One region of the Marinomonas posidonica IVIA-Po-181 genome, then DNA from elsewhere that is predicted to be linked to it. Evidence: predicted binding sites of a transcription regulator. Region 1 holds the regulator's gene; the other holds the start of a gene.
The links. The regulator LexA, encoded in region 1, represses DNA repair genes until DNA is damaged. The targets are predictions, from matches to a motif close to TACTGTNTANNTANACAGTA.
Positions count from the first base shown of each region.

Region 2: the regulator LexA is predicted to act here: its motif matches at 6,865-6,884, upstream of MAR181_RS15010 (YebG family protein).

Region 1 is NC_015559.1:2,032,874-2,040,991, reverse strand. Features, by position in the region: gene cysS (cysteine--tRNA ligase) at 1-397, shown strand, start outside; gene MAR181_RS09575 (universal stress protein) at 472-903, opposite strand; gene MAR181_RS09570 (hypothetical protein) at 967-1,452, shown strand; gene MAR181_RS09565 (Tim44 domain-containing protein) at 1,506-2,270, opposite strand; gene topA (type I DNA topoisomerase) at 2,459-5,089, shown strand; gene MAR181_RS09555 (DUF6586 family protein) at 5,086-5,553, shown strand; gene MAR181_RS09550 (hypothetical protein) at 5,555-5,818, shown strand; gene lexA (transcriptional repressor LexA) at 5,887-6,510, opposite strand; gene dinG (ATP-dependent DNA helicase DinG) at 6,581-8,118, shown strand, end outside.
Region 2 is NC_015559.1:3,256,684-3,264,801, reverse strand. Features, by position in the region: gene MAR181_RS15040 (LacI family DNA-binding transcriptional regulator) at 1-368, opposite strand, end outside; gene MAR181_RS15035 (cystathionine gamma-synthase family protein) at 1,085-2,287, shown strand; gene MAR181_RS15030 (transporter substrate-binding domain-containing protein) at 2,472-3,278, shown strand; gene MAR181_RS15025 (amino acid ABC transporter permease) at 3,433-4,383, shown strand; gene MAR181_RS15020 (amino acid ABC transporter ATP-binding protein) at 4,376-5,122, shown strand; gene MAR181_RS15015 (LysR substrate-binding domain-containing protein) at 5,205-6,104, shown strand; gene MAR181_RS15010 (YebG family protein) at 6,428-6,844, opposite strand; gene MAR181_RS15005 (mechanosensitive ion channel family protein) at 6,969-7,832, shown strand; gene MAR181_RS15000 (DUF1439 domain-containing protein) at 7,842-8,118, shown strand, end outside.

The sequences.
Region 1 (8,118 bases):
TGAAGAATGGGTTGCCTCAGAATATACGGCTCGTTTTGAAGAGGCGATGCAGGACGATTTCAACACGCCTGTCGCTGTTTCTGTGTTGTTTGAATTGGTCAGAGAGTTGAATAAAGCGAAAGCGGAAGAGAGTGATAAAGCGGCCAACTTGGCGGCGGAGTTGAAATCTTTAGCAAGCTTATTAGGTCTTTTGGATCAAGTGCCTGAATATTTCTTACAAAATAGCACCATTACGGCAGGGTTAGATGAGAGCGCGATTCAAGCCTTGATTGATGAGCGTACTCAGGCTCGCAAAGACAAAAACTTTGCACGCAGTGATGAAATTCGAGACCAGCTAGCGGATCAAGGGATTGAGCTTTTGGACAGTCGCGAAGGCACGACTTGGACAAGAAGCTAGCGCATAATATGCGGTAACGAAAGATGGAAGAAAGGCGATGAATGCATCGCCTTTCTTATTCTATTGCAAGTAATTTAGTCTTTTACGACCTTGATGGCGAGTACATCGCATGGTGCGCCATGAAGAACGCCATTTGCCGTGGAGCCAAGTAAAAGTGCTAATCCGTGACGGCAGTGACTGCCAACCACGATTAGATCTACCTGCTTTTCTTCTGCAATGCGATGTATTTCACTTTCGATACCACCTTGTGTAATGCAACATTCTTCAACGGGTGCATCAATTTGATCTTCAAGAATGGCAATGCGTTCTTTTGCTGTATCTTGAAGCTGTGCTTGAATGTCAGTGATGTCGATAGGGACGTCGCCGCCATAAGCGTAGTTGAGTGATTCAATAACATGAAGGATGGTTAACTTAGCGCCTGTTGCTTTGCATAAACCAACGGCTTTATTAGCCACCTTGATACTTTCATCCGTTAGATCAACAGCGAGTAGAATTCTGTTATACATCTAGAATACCTCCAGAGTTGGCTTGATATATTTATTATAGTTTAAAACGAAAGAGACACTAATATGACTGCTCTTATTGTTATTTGTATCGTCTTGTCTTTAATGGGTTCCGCTTTGTGGATTGTGCCACCAAAAAAAGAGCGTCAACGTATGGCTCTGCGTATGCATGCGCGTCAGCTTAACCTCACAGTCCAGCTTACATCAATTGACCTTCCTGACAAGTGGGATAAGTCAATGACACGCAAAAAAGTGGTAAGTTATTCTTTGTATCGGGCTAAGCCGCTGGAGGCTCTTGTTAAGCCTGTGTGGCTTTTGCCTTATGAGGTGTGGAAATACGATTCAATCTCGTCAGCTTGGTGGGCCAGTCAGTCGATAGCTCTAACCAATCGTGATAAGGCCATTTTGACAGAATTTGAAGGTCGACTTGAAGGCATTAAAATTCAAGCGGCCAGTGTCGATTTTTATTGGCAGGAGCAAGGCGATGAATCGAGCGTGGACGACATTGCCGAACTCTTGCAATCTTTTACAAAGTTGCCATTAAGCGTGTGATTCTGGATGAAACTAGTGATTTAAAAATCGTCCTTGCGTACGGAATACTTGAGCTATTTGGGTTTCATTGGGGCGTCAGGAGATTCCACGCTTTGCATGAGTTTGGCCAGCGCTTCCTCAGGATTCTCACTTTCTTTCATGGCCTCGATTTGTGGCGATAATATTTCTCTCATGCGTTCGGTGACAAAGGTTTTTAACGTGTTTTTCTCTGGTCTTTCTATGGCGTCAGATTTGAGGTGTGACAGGATGACACCATAGAGTGTTTGAGCAACACGGGTATCGCCATTGTCAAAGTTTTTGTTGGCTTGGACGATTTGACGGTTAAGCTGGATCCACAAGTTTAACCAGCGTAAATAGTCATAGCAGGCCTGATAGTGGGCATTACTAATACGACCTTTACGACGTAAATAAAGTAACATTTTGGCTAATTTGGTGAGTCTTTCTTTGTAGTTGCTTTTTTCCTGAAAGCTGAATAGCTCTGGTTCTGGGCTAAATTCAATTGGGTCGATATTGCGACCTTCTTCAGCGGTCGCGATACGAATTTCAATTTTTTCAGGATCGTCGGAATATTGCAGAAGTTCTCGAAGTGTGTCTAGATAGAAGTCATACAGAACATCAGAGGCAATAGAGTCGGTGTTGACGTCTTTAAGACCACGTATATGTTGTTCAACACGATCGGCGCGATTGGACAGTTGGAGTTGTTTAACTCGGCGTTCGGTGATCTCTTTTTCTTTTTGATGGGCGCGTGAACCAATAATGACTGATAACAGTACTATGATAATTAAAAACGCGATGGTTAAAATTTGCAGCGTAGCCATGATTGTCCTTTAGCAATGAATTCAGTATGTTAAATAAGAAATACCAAGTTCAGCAAGAATTATTATAGAAACAATACAGGGATCGCTTGTCATATAAAAGGTGTTTGCTTAATATCAGCGCCCCGAGAGATTAAACTTCGTGCAATTAGTATTTGCAGATCGACTTTATAAAAGGCTTACACAGTTCAATGGGAAAATCACTGGTAATCGTGGAATCGCCAGCCAAGGCGAAAACTATTAATAAATACTTAGGCAATGACTTTGTCGTTAAGTCGAGTGTAGGTCATATTCGAGACCTTCCATCGGGTAAAACCGCGACTTCGACGCCTCAGGAGCGAGCAAAGCAAGCCGCTTTGACGCGTAAAATGAGCCCAGAAGAAAAGCTTGAGTATAAAAGCCGTAAGTCTCGTAAGCAGCTAATTGCTCGTATGGGCGTCGATCCTGAAGATAATTGGCATGCTAATTATGAGGTGTTGCCCGGCAAAGAAAAAGTCGTCGATGAACTTAAACGATTGGCCAAAAATGCTGACACCATCTATCTCGCGACCGATTTGGATAGAGAGGGAGAGGCCATTGCGTGGCATTTGCGTGAGGCCATTGGTGGTGATGACAGCCGTTATAAGCGTGTTGTATTTAACGAAATTACCAAGAAAGCCATTCAGTCTGCCTTCGAAACGCCTTCCGAGTTGGATTTAAACCGAGTCAATGCACAGCAAGCGCGTCGTTTTCTCGATCGTGTGGTTGGCTTTATGGTGTCACCATTACTTTGGGCGAAAGTAGCGCGTGGTTTGTCTGCTGGCCGAGTTCAATCCGTTGCGGTACGCTTGATCGTTGAGCGTGAACAGGAAATTCGTGCCTTCGTTCCAGAAGAGTTTTGGGAACTGGATGCCATGTTATCGACCTCAAGTGATGACATGATTAAATTTGAGGCGGCGAAGTACCAAGGTAAAGAATATCGACCGGTTAATCAGTTGCAATCGGATGAGCATGTGGCTCGTTTACAAATGGCGAAGTACCTTGTTCAAAGTCGCGAGGATAAACCGACTAAGAGCAAGCCTTCTGCACCTTTCATTACCTCGACCTTGCAACAAGCAGCGAGTACGCGTTTAGGCTATGGCGTTAAGAAGACCATGATGCTGGCTCAGCGTTTGTATGAAGCGGGTTACATTACTTATATGCGTACCGACTCGACCAATTTGAGTGCTGAGGCGGTTGAGTCTTTACGTCAATACATTTTAAGCTCATTTGGTGAAGCTTACTTACCCGCCGATCCTATTCGTTACTCAAGTAAAGAAGGTGCGCAAGAGGCTCACGAAGCCATTCGTCCTTCTGATGTGAATGTGCGCGTGGATGATTTGTTAGGGATGGAAAAAGACGCTCACCGTCTATACGATTTGATTCGCAGCCAATTTATGGCCTGTCAAATGACGCCTGCTGAATACACTTCTACCACGATTACCGTGGTGGCAGAGGAATACGAATTTAAAGCGAAAGGGCGTATTTTGCGCTTTGATGGTTACACCAGAGCCATGCAAACGGTTGTGAAGAAAGGCGAAGATAATATCTTGCCTGATGTGACTCAGGGTGAGTTTTTAGATCTCAAAGAGTTGCTACCTGAGCAACACTTTACCAAACCTGTGGCTCGATTCAGCGAAGCCAGCTTGGTGAAAGAATTGGAAAAGCGTGGTATTGGTCGACCTTCAACCTACGCGTCTATTATCTCGACCATTCAAGATCGTGGTTATGTTCGAGTTGAAAATCGTCGTTTCTATGCAGAGAAAATGGGAGACATTGTCACCGATCGATTGGTTGGCAGTTTCTCATCCTTGATGGACTTTAGTTTTACGGCGCAAATGGAAGAGCGTTTGGATGAAATCGCTGAAGGGGATAAAGACTGGATTCAAACTCTGAATGCTTTCTATCGTGACTTTAGCAATGTGTTGGCAAAAGCGGAGTCGCCCGATGACGGCATGATGCTAAATGAGCCAACGCCGACGGATGTTGAATGCCCAACATGCAGTCGTCCTATGCAGATTCGTACCGCCAGCACAGGGGTCTTCATGTCTTGCTCTGGCTATGCTTTACCGCCTAAAGAGCGTTGCAAGGCCACTATTAATCTTATTCGTGGCGATGAAGCGGTTGCGGTCGACGATGAAGAAGGTGAATCTAAGGCGCTGATCAATAAGCATCGCTGTAAGATTTGTGGCTCTGCCATGGACAGTTATTTGATGGACGAGCATCGCAAACTGCATGTTTGTGGTAATAACCCATCTTGTACCGGTTACGAAGTGGAAGCGGGCAGCTTCAAAATCAAAGGCTACGATGGGCCGGTGATTGAGTGTGATAAATGCAGTTCAGAAATGCAGCTTAAGACGGGGCGCTTTGGTAAGTATTTTGGCTGTACCAATGAAGAGTGTAAGAATACTCGTAAGCTGCTTAAAAGCGGTGAAGTTGCGCCGCCTAAGATGGACCCAGTGCCTATGCCGGACTTGGCTTGTCAGAAGGTGGAGGATCATTACGTGTTGCGTGATGGTGCAACTGGTTTGTTCTTGGCCGCTAGCCAATTCCCTCGTAAACGCGAAACCCGTGCGCCTTATGTGAAAGAATTGATTCCATATATGGATCAAATTGATCCAAAATATCATTTTTTCGCAGATGCGCCCGTTGCTGATTCAGAAGGCCGTTCTACCTTGATTCGTTATAGTCGTAAAACCAAAGAGCAATACATTATGACGGAAAATGAAGGCAAACCAACGGGGTGGAAAGCTTTTTATGATGGCGGTAAATGGGTCATCGAAGAAGGTAAAAAGAAAAAATGATCAGCGTAAGTTATGCCAGTGTAACGAATCAAAGGCTTGATGCTGCAAAGCGTTTACTGGCACTTGCTCAGTCAAGTGACGAAGCTTGGCTGGTCAGTAGTCTTGAAGGCTCGGCTTTGTTTCAATTACGCAGTGCCTTCAATGGTTTGTTGCAAGAAGTTGCACAGAGTTATGCATTGTCTGATTGTTTGGATGTGATTACATTGGCCTCTGAAGCCGAAGCCAAGCAGTCTGTTGTACCGGTTCTGTCAGAGTTAAAGGACTTAATAAGTCAGTCTAGATCTTGGTGTTGCCAGCTTCTGAGTGCTTATCAGCAACAATTAGAGTGTCATTTGGTTCAATCATCTTTTGGCCGAACGGACCTTATTGGTTCTGGTGGGGATGATGGTGCCTCAATGCAATTGTATTTGACCAAGCTAACTGACTTGGTGTTACGTTTTAGAGAAGAGTCATCTGAGTATTAATATGAAAGAGTCATACCTTGAAATTGTTGAGCTGGAAAACGGCGATATTGTATTACGCCCAGCCAGTGACAGTGGCGAGGAAACAGAGCCGTTAGCAACCCTGAAAATTTCAGACACGACACGGTCTTATTTGCAGGATCGTTATTTTGAATTGGCAAAATGCATGTTTCATGCAGGGATTGATTTTGTGTATTCGGATGAGTCTATGGCTGATGAAGGGTTGGATTACATGGACGATGATTTCCGTCCTAAAATTCTTCATTAATGATTTTAAACAAGATCAACAAAAAAAAGGTGGCTTTAGGCCACCTTTTTTATGATGTGTATTGGCTTTTATAGTCCTTGTCGAATAACGCCGACAGACAGGCCTTCGATTGCAAACTCTTCGCTCTCAAGGTCCACAACAATGTCCTGGTAGTCTTCGTTTTCAGGAATTAATCGAACAATGCGTCCTTTTTGCTCGAAGCGTTTAACGGTGACTTCATCGCCAATGCGGGCAACGACAATTTGCCCATTGCGAACCGTATTGGTTTTGTGGACGGCCAATAAATCACCTTCCATAATGCCAATGTTTTTCATGCTGGTGCCGGAAACCGACAAGAAATAATCTGCTTTCGGTGAGAACATATTACCTGGAACAGTAACATGGGTATCTATGTTCTCTTGAGCCAATATAGGGTATCCTGCGGCCACTTTACCGATAACGGGCAAACCTAACTCGTCTTCTGGAGCGTTGTTTTCGGAAGACTCAACCAATCGAATGCCACGAGAAGCGCCGGACAGCATTTCAATTGCGCCTTTTTTGCAGAGGGCTTTTAAGTGTTCTTCAGCCGCATTTGGGGATTTAAAGCCAAGTCGTTTCGCGATTTCCGCACGGGTAGGTGGGAATCCGGTTTCATTAATAAACTCGCGAATGGTATCGAGTACATCAGATTGTCTTTTGGTTAATTTAATCATGGCACTATCTGGTTGTTTATACAGTAACTGTTATTATATACAGCATTCTTAACGATTCTCAATAAAATAAATGCTTTCAGACGAATTAAAAAATAAAATCCAATCAGCCTATCGCGATATGCTGGATGCCAAATCCCATAAACCAAGGGTTGGTCAGCGCCAAATGATAGGTGCGATCGCGCGTACGTTGGGAAACATTAAACAAGGTACCGAGGGAGAGCGGCTAGATGAAAAACATGTGGCAGTCATCGAGGCAGGGACGGGAACAGGTAAAACCTTATCCTATTGTCTTGCTGTCATTCCTATTGCAAAGGCAAGAGGATTAAAGCTTGTTATCTCAACAGCCACCGTGGCTCTGCAAGAACAAATTCTCCATAAAGACTTACCTGATATCTTGTCCAATACCGAGGTAAATTTTAAGTACACCTTAGCGAAAGGTCGCGGTCGCTATCTTTGTCTCAACAATCTGGAGGCTTTTCTAGGCACACAAGAGCAGGCTATGGACGATATGTTTGCCGGTTTGTTTGAGCAGCACCTCCAATCGGATGATGTCAATACTGTGCTTTATCAAGAGATGGATGAAGCATTAAGTAAAGGTAAATGGGATGGTGATAAAGATAATTGGGAAGGTATTATTCGAGAGCTAGACTGGCGTCGCTTAACGACTGACCATCAACAATGCACGAATCGTAATTGTGCCAATTATTCGGCCTGTCCATTTTTTAAAGCCCGTGCCGAGATTGAAGTGGCTGATGTCATCGTCGCGAACCATGACCTTGTGCTGGCGGATTTGTCCTTAGGTGGTGGTGCTATTCTGACGCCGCCGAAAGAAACCATTTATGTGTTCGATGAGGGCCATCACCTGCCTGATAAAGCCATAGGGCATTTCCGTCATGAGGTCAGGTTGCAGCAAAGTATTAGCTGGCTTAGACAATTGGAAAAGAATTTGGTGAATTTGAAGCAGGAGCTTACCGATGAGGTGAGTTTAACGGGTCAATTGCTGATTAAAATGCCGCAACAGATTCAGACTATTGTCAATTTCATCCAATACGCTCAGCAAGGCTTATCACCTTATATTAATGGTTTGGGATTGGATCAGAATAATAATCAGCATCGATTTGAGTTTGGTGTGGTGCCTGATGAGTTGAAGCAATTGGCATACAGTTTGTCGACCAGCTATCAAAAATTATTTAATAGCGTTGAAAGCATTCAGGACGAATGCAAAAAAGCCAAGCAGAATGAGGGTATGGGTGTGACGCCTGAAATGGCCGAAACTTGGCAGCCCATTTTAGGGGCGATATTGGGGCGAATCGAGCAAAGTGTTGGTTTGTGGCAGCTGTATTCAACGACGGATGATCAGCAATATCCACCAAATGCTCGTTGGTTGATTTTATCTGGTCAGGGCATGGAGCAGGATATTGAGTTGGGGGCTTCCCCGATTCTAGCGGCCAATACTTTACGGCAGCAATTATGGGATAAGTGTTTTGGTGCCGTGGTGACCTCTGCGACACTCACGGCGTTGAATCAATTTCATCGGTTTAATATGCGTTCGGGGGTGCCGAGAGAGAGCGAGTATCTGCGTGTGTTAAGCCCTTTTGACTTTCAGAA
Region 2 (8,118 bases), 1.2 Mb from region 1:
ACTCGATGGGCTTCCAGTAACGTTAGGTATTGAGCTTGCAGGTCTTGCTGATTATTGGTGTTACACACCATCAGCATATACCCCTGCTGACGACAGACATCCTCAATGCCTTGCAATACGTCAATGGAATAAGGGTTGGTTACATCCGCTAATAACAGACCAATCAATTTTGATTGTCCCGCTTTTAGCATGCGAGCCGAGTGATTTGGTCGATAATCTAACGTTTTGATGGCATTGGCAATTTTATCAATCATCAGATCGGATAATTTATTCTGCTCACCGTTTAGGTATCGCGATACACTGGTTTTACCAACATTGGCATGTTTGGCAACATCTGAGATGGTGGCGAAGCCTTTTTTCTTTTGCAAGGTGATTCTCGATAGCCTGTTGAGTTAGATCTATGATTATTGAGAGACACACTTTAAGACAAGGTTAAAGTTTAGTGCAATATAAAAAGGCTCCGGTTTGGAGCCTTTTCATGATGTGGCTATGTTTAATGAATAGGATTAAAAAGTATATCCCGCGGTTATGGCGGTGTTACTGCCATCATACTCACTTGCAAATTTGTATTTTATGTTGGTATAGCGTAGCCCAATGTGTGCCTGACTGAATATCTTATAATTTGCTTCTAAGATAAGACCAAGAGCATTGTCTGCCGTTGTATTGAAACCACTGAAACTACTATCGTACTCTGGGTTAAGGTGATAGGTTAGTCCTACACCGAACTGAAGTTTCTCACCTTGTTTGGTGATTAGTAAGTCGATTGGAAATCTAGTGAAGTCAATTGATCCGTTTGAGGCCGAAACATTATCATTTTAATAGTTAAGTGCGGTTTTCAGAAAAATATCGTTGTTTTCTGAAATAGGTACAAGAGTATATAGACCAAAAGAAATGCCTGCTACAATCATATTTCGTTTCATATACTTCCTTATCCCTTATGAAAATGTGTATAAATAAGAAATTAATAGCCATTAATAAAATCGACCCTCAATCTCGAATTTGATGATTACTACTTATCGGGTAACTTACTTATAGTTGGCACTATTAGTGATACAGCTTTGTCAGAATTGAGTAGGTGGTGAGTGTGATTGAGAAAAAAGAGATAGGTCTTGGGACTAAGGCAATATGGGGCGGTGAAGAAGAAGGGCATCCATATCGAGCGACCCAAACGCCTATTGTCGCGAGTGCGGCTTATGGCTATCAAGATATCGATCATTGGTATGATGTGGCGTTGGGTGAAGCCCCCGGCTTTATTTATAGTCGAATGAGCAACCCCACCGTAGAAACCCTAGAAGCTAAAATTTGCTCTTTGGAAAATGCTGAGTCTGCCGTGGCTTTTAGTACAGGAATGGCAGCCATTAGTAGTGCCCTTTATACCTTTCTACAAAATGGTAGCCGTGTGGTGTCCACCAAAGACAGTTATGGCGGTACCAACAAAGTATTCGAAGAATTTTTACCTCGTATGGGTGTGGATGTCGTGTTATGTGAGACCCATAGTCATGAGCAGATAGAAGCGGAAATTGCCAAAGGCTGCGATGTACTGTATTTGGAAACACCGACCAACCCAACGCTTAAAATTGTTGATATTAAACGCTTGGCGGCCGCAGCTAGAAAAGTAGGTGCCATTGTGATGGCGGATAACACCTTTGCTACGCCGTTGAATCAAAACCCTTTGGCGTTGGGCGTAGACATTGTGATTCACAGTGCGACCAAGTTTTTGAGTGGCCATGCGGATGCCATGGGTGGTTTGGTGTGTGGTGCTGAGCCTTTGATGGCGAAAGTCAGGCATTATCGTGAAATTAATGGTGCTTCACTGGATCCATTTTCAGCTTATTTGATTATTCGTGGTATCAAAACCTTGGCGCTAAGAGTGCGTCAGCAACAAGTAAGCGCGCAAGCCATCTCCGAATTTTTGCTAACAGAGCCGATGGTTGACGCGGTGAATTACCCAGGGTTACCGAATCATAATAATCACAAGATTGCTTGTGAGCAGATGCACGGTTTTGGTGCTATGGTTAGTTTTGTGCTCGCAGGCGGTATGGAGACAGTAACACGTTTGTTACCGCAATTGCGTTATGCGCACTGTGCGGGCAACTTGGGGGCGGTTGAAACCATTTATGGTCCAGCCAGAACCACGAGTCATGTGGAAAATACCTTGGAAGAGCGCCAAGCATTAGGTATTTCGGAAGGGCTAGTGCGCATTTCCGTGGGGATTGAAGATACAGAGGATTTAATTTCTGATCTTAAACAGGCGTTTGAGTTTGTTCGGAATGCTTCTTGCAGGTAAGCTTGCCTGAAGCGCGAGTACGCAAACTCATTTTAACGCTCTAGAAATCCTGTATTTCCTAAGGACTGTGTTAATGAATTTATGTATTATGTGCGGCCAGTTATAACACTATGATAAGAAATATTGGGAAGGTTCGAGTTAGTCGTCTTTCTCAATTCACAATTCAAATTGGGGACATTAAATAATGAAAAAAGTATTGATTGCTTTTGCTGCTATGATCAGTGCAACGGTTGCGTCTGCTTCAGACATTAATCTTTGGGAAAAATCCACCTTGAATGACATTCTGACACGTGGCGAGATACAAGTGTGTCTTGAAGCGGGTTACATGCCATTCGATATGCGTGACAAAAAAGGCAACATCGTCGGTTTTGATGTGGACATTGCCAAATCTATGGCAAAAGCGATGGGTGTAAAAGTCGATCTACGCAATACAGCTTGGGACGGTATCATTCCAGCCTTGTTAACATCTAAGTGTGACATCATCATTTCTGGTATGACCATCACAGCTGAGCGTAACTTGAAAGTTAACTTTACTGATCCCTACATCATTGTTGGTCAAAGTATTTTGCTAAGCAAAGACCTAGAAGGCAAAGTCAGTTCTTACCGTGATCTAAATAACAGCAAGTACACAATCGCAACTAAGCTAGGTACGACGGCTGATTACGCGACTAAGCGTTACCTAAGCAAAGCTAAAGTAAACCTTTTTGAAACAGAATCTGAAGGTGCATTAGAAGTCATCAATGGTAATGCGGATGCTTTCGTATACGACTTGCCATTTAACGCTATCTACGGCTCACAGAACAGCGACAAATTGGTTCACCTAGATACGCCATTTACCTACGAACCGCTAGGTATGGCGATCCGTAAAGGTGATCCAGACTTTATGAATTTCATCAATAACTACCTAGCGCAAATCAAAGGTGATGGTACTTATGATAAAATTTACAACAAATGGTTCGTAAGTGATGCATGGATGAAAAACATCCAGTAAAATCCGCACCTGTTATAAAAAGTGGCGCTGTCAGCGCCACTTTTTGTTTTCATAACGGCTAGCGATTGACCTTAATCTAGGTGGCTAGTGTCTTAGTAGGTTTGGATGCCTATTCTTAATTTAAGTTGGAAACACGACGGGGAACCTCTCATCGATGGAAAATAAATCACACCTGCTTTTATGGAAAGGCTTATTTTTGCTGATCCTAGTTGGGTTGGGCTTTGGTATTTACGCCTCCAGCAAAAGCATTGACTACACATGGCGTTGGGAGCGTATTCCACAGTATATTGTGAGTACTGAGCCGACTGAAATTCGTGCCCCTTTTGATGGTACTGCTTACGTAGACGATGCCACCAACACCATCACCATTGAATCCGATATCGGTCTCGATCCTCTGGTCATCAAGAAGTTTGATGACGTATTGATTTATGATGGTGATCTAGTATTTGAAGGGGATCCAGTCGCTGAACGAACCGGTTGGACGATTGGACCAATTACCTGGGGATTATGGATTACACTGAAATTATCGGTAGTGTCCCTAGTTTTTGCTGTCATCATAGGCTTATTTACTGGTCTTGCACGCATTTCTCATAATCCAGTGCTGCGTTACCTCGCCATTACCTACGTTGAATTGATTCGTGGTACACCACTTCTGGTGCAGATTTTTATCTTCTATTTCTTTATCGGCACAGTACTAAGTCTGGATCGATTTACGGCAGGCGTGGCGGCGTTGTCTGTTTTTACCGGGGCTTATATTGCTGAGATCGTACGTTCTGGTATTCAGTCGATTCACCCAGGGCAAATGGAAGCGGCACGCAGTTTAGGCATGAACTATGTAAAGGCCATGGTGAACGTTATTCTGCCGCAAGCATTTAAGCGTACTTTGCCGCCTATGGCTGGTCAGTTTATTAACCTGATCAAAGATTCTTCATTGGTATCTGTGATCTCCATTACTGACTTAACCAAAGCGGGTCGTGAAGTGGTGAGTTCTACATTTGCACCTTTTGAAGTCTGGTTTACGGTCGCATTATTGTATTTAGTACTTACTGGTTCTTTATCTTGGGCCATCCAATATCTAGAGAAGAGGTTGTCAGCCAGTGACTAAGCAGCTAGGTGAGCACATTATTCGTGCTGAAAATGTTGATAAAGTGTATCCAAATTTATGTCACGCTTTGAAAAAAGTGTCGTTGGATATCAAGCGTGGTGAAGTGGTTGTGATCATAGGGCCAAGTGGTTCAGGCAAGTCGACTTTTTTGAGGACGTTGAATCAGTTGGAAACCATTTCAGAAGGCACGATTCATATTGATGACATCAGCCTGACTGACAAGAAAACCAATATCAATAAAGTCCGTGAAGAAGTGGGCATGGTGTTTCAGTCTTTTAACCTGTTTCCGCATAAAACAGCTCTTGGTAATGTGATGTTGTCACCGATCAAGGTGTTGAAAAAGAGTAAACAAGAAGCCGAGCAAGAAGCCCGTGAGCTGCTGAAGCGTGTGGGTTTGGCTGAACGCATGAACAACTACCCATCGCATTTGTCTGGTGGTCAGCAGCAACGTGTGGCCATTGCCCGAGCTTTGGCCATGATGCCAAAAATCATGTTGTTTGATGAGCCGACCAGTGCCCTTGATCCGGAAATGGTTGGGGAAGTCTTGGATGTCATGAAGAGTCTTGCCAATGATGGTATGACCATGGTGGTAGTGACTCACGAAATGGGGTTTGCCCGTGAAGTGGCTGACCGAGTAGTCTTTATGGAAGATGGGGAATTGGTGTTTGAAGAGTCGCCAGATCGCTTCTTCGAATCGGATAACCCTCGTTTACAGCGTTTCCTTGGTCAAGTGCTGTAGGCCTCAAGACTTTATGTCTCGAGGGCTTTAGGTTAAAGTCGCCTTGCTCTTTATGATCAAGGCGACTTGCTAGGCACCGAGTATGAATCAAAAATCTCTCCCTCCTTTGAATTGGCTGCATACCTTTGAAGCCTCTGCACGCCATCTTAATTTTACTCATGCTGCGACCGAATTGTGTCTGACACAAGGGGCTGTTAGCCAGCAAATACGTTTACTCGAAAGTCATCTTGGTGTGGCACTTTTTCAGCGTTTGGCTCGTGGTTTGAGCTTAACCAAAGAAGGTCGAGCCTATTATCCTGTGGTGCAAGATGCCATCAGTCGTTTGTCTGTTGGTACCAGTGAGATTTTTTCTCCCGACAGTCAAAGTCTCGTTAAAATACGCGGCAGCTTGTCCTTTTTTAGTTATTGGTTAGCACCAAAATTGGCCGATTTTAAAGCTCTGCATCCGCACATAGACATTCGTTACGCTAGTCATATTTGGTTGGCTGAATGGGATGCCGAAGAGGACATGGAAATTCGTTGGGGGCACGGTGATTGGCAAGGTTTGTTGTCACAACGTCTTACATGGGACAGTTTGATGCCTGTCTGTTCGCCAGCATTACCACAGCATACTCGCTTGGACACGCCTGCTGATTTAACCAATCACACTTTGCTGCATGTGCTTGGCTACGAAGAGGGTTGGGGTTATTGGTTGAATATTATGGGCGAAGATCAAGTGGATTTTTCCCGAGGGATGCAATTTGACACCTTGGTATCAACACTGCGTATGGCGGAGCTTGGGCAAGGCGTGGCTTTAGCAAGATCTTCCATGGTGTCGGAGCTTATTGCACAAGGACGATTGATTGCGCCTTTTGCGAAACAAGTAGAAGCCAGTGAGTCGTTTTATTTGGTGAAAGAATCCAGTGCCCCATTGCACTCGGCGGCTCAAGTGTTTTTTGATTGGTTATTAGAGCAAGCTCACAGAAGTAAGCCTGCTCAATGACATTGTGTCAGTTAGAAACACAGCCAACTAATAAGCTCAACCACGCCAGCAATTCCCTCAAAAATTATCAGCAAGAGTTCATCATCTTGCCAAACGTATTTGTATTCCTCACTTTCTATATTAATCCCCCGGTTTTTGAATCCCGATGTTTGCAAGCCTAAATGCTAACGCAAAGAACAAGCCACTGAGTCGAGGTGGTGAGTTAACTCCGAGCTAGCTGGCATGTATGCGTCCTTGATATTTTAAACACTATTTAGTGCCTCATGAATTTCTTAGAAAAAGCTCACTCAATCTTGCCATTAGATTAAGCCGCATGGCATAAACTAAGCCGCATGGCTTTCATCAAAATCGCCTTCTTCAAATGGATCGGCCGCTTCTTCCTCCTGATAAATTTGTTCTTCATCGGTTTCTATTACTAAGTCTTCCAACGACGCGCTTGGCGATTTTGGTGTTTTGTTGAGAGCCAGTTCCGTTTGTGAACTTTGGCTGTGTTTTTTCTTACTTGTCGTTTTCTTTTTTGGGCCAAGGGCATCAATGACACTGTTCTTGTGCTCAGCCAAGTACATGGCTAACGACTCTCGCAGGGGATCATCTTCAACGAGCTGGCTACCGCTGAGTATAATCTCCAGCGCTTCAGCAGTATCCAGAAGCTTGTCATAAGCGTCTGCTTCGGCTTTTGAAGTAAAAGTCATTTTTTCGATTCCATGGCGTTCTACGACGTATTTAATAATGACGGACATAAGTCACCTCACAAAAATTATACTGTACAAATATACAGTATAATTTTTTGTCTTGTCTACACTTTATTGTTGTCTCAAGGAATACTTTGCTAAAGTGTCCTATTCCGTACAGAAGTGACTCTTTATGCCTTTCGATTTATCTCAATTGGATCTATCCATCATTACTGATCATGTCGAGCTGGCACTTACTCTGACGTTGATTTTTTTGGTGTATTTAATTCGTCGTTACACCAAGCGAGCGATTCGTCTTAACCAACATATTGATCACGATAAAAAGCGTCAAAGAATTAATGCCGCGGATAACGCCTTTAATTTCTTATTTGTCGTTGGGTTGATTTTGATTTGGTCATCAGAGCTGCAAAATATCGCCATTTCCATTGCTGCTTTCATGGTGGCATTAGTGATTGCCACAAAAGAATTCATTGCCTGTATCGTCGGCGCTTTTTATCGCGCCAGTACTCGACCATACCAAGTCGGTGATTGGATCAAGGTTGCCAATTTTGAAGGGGAAGTGACGGACAGTGACTGGTTATCCACTACGTTATTTGAAGTGGATTTAAAAGGCGGTAGTTATACTTATACAGGTCGTACTACGCTTGTGCCGAACAGTGTGTTATTGGTTCATACTGTGCAAAACCTGAATTACATGCGACGCTATGTGACCCACAGTTTTTCCATTTCACGCCAGACCGATGATGTGAACCTGTTTGAGATTAAAGAGCACATATTGGCTAAGCTTCGTGAATACAGCGAACACTTTCATGAAGTGGCCATCCGTTACAACAGCCTAATCGAAAAACGCTTGGATATTAATATCTCGGGGCCTGAACCACGTGTTCGAATTACCACGACTATGGAAGGTCATAATGTGTTTACCGTGTCGTTATTTTGCCCAACTGATGAAGCGATCGACATTGAACAAAAAGTAACGGAAGATTTTATGCGCTTTTGGTTTGAAAAGCGTCGACTCATAGATTCTAAAGAATAGGAGTATTTCATGCGTCTGTATTCAACCATTGCTCATGTGTTATTGCTTGGATTCACAAGTTTGATATTAACAGGCTGTAATAGTTTTCGTGTGAGTGAAGCCGATGTTAATAAAGATTTGGCTAAGCAGCTGGAGCAGTCGAAAGAGACGCGTTTGGCTTTAACTTCTGGCGATGCTGTGGTTTTAAATCTTGCGATTAAAGCGGCAAAAGTAGATTTCTTGGAGCGAGATGGCGGTCTGATTTCCGTTGCTTTAATGTGTGATTTAACGGGGGAAGTGTCGGCAT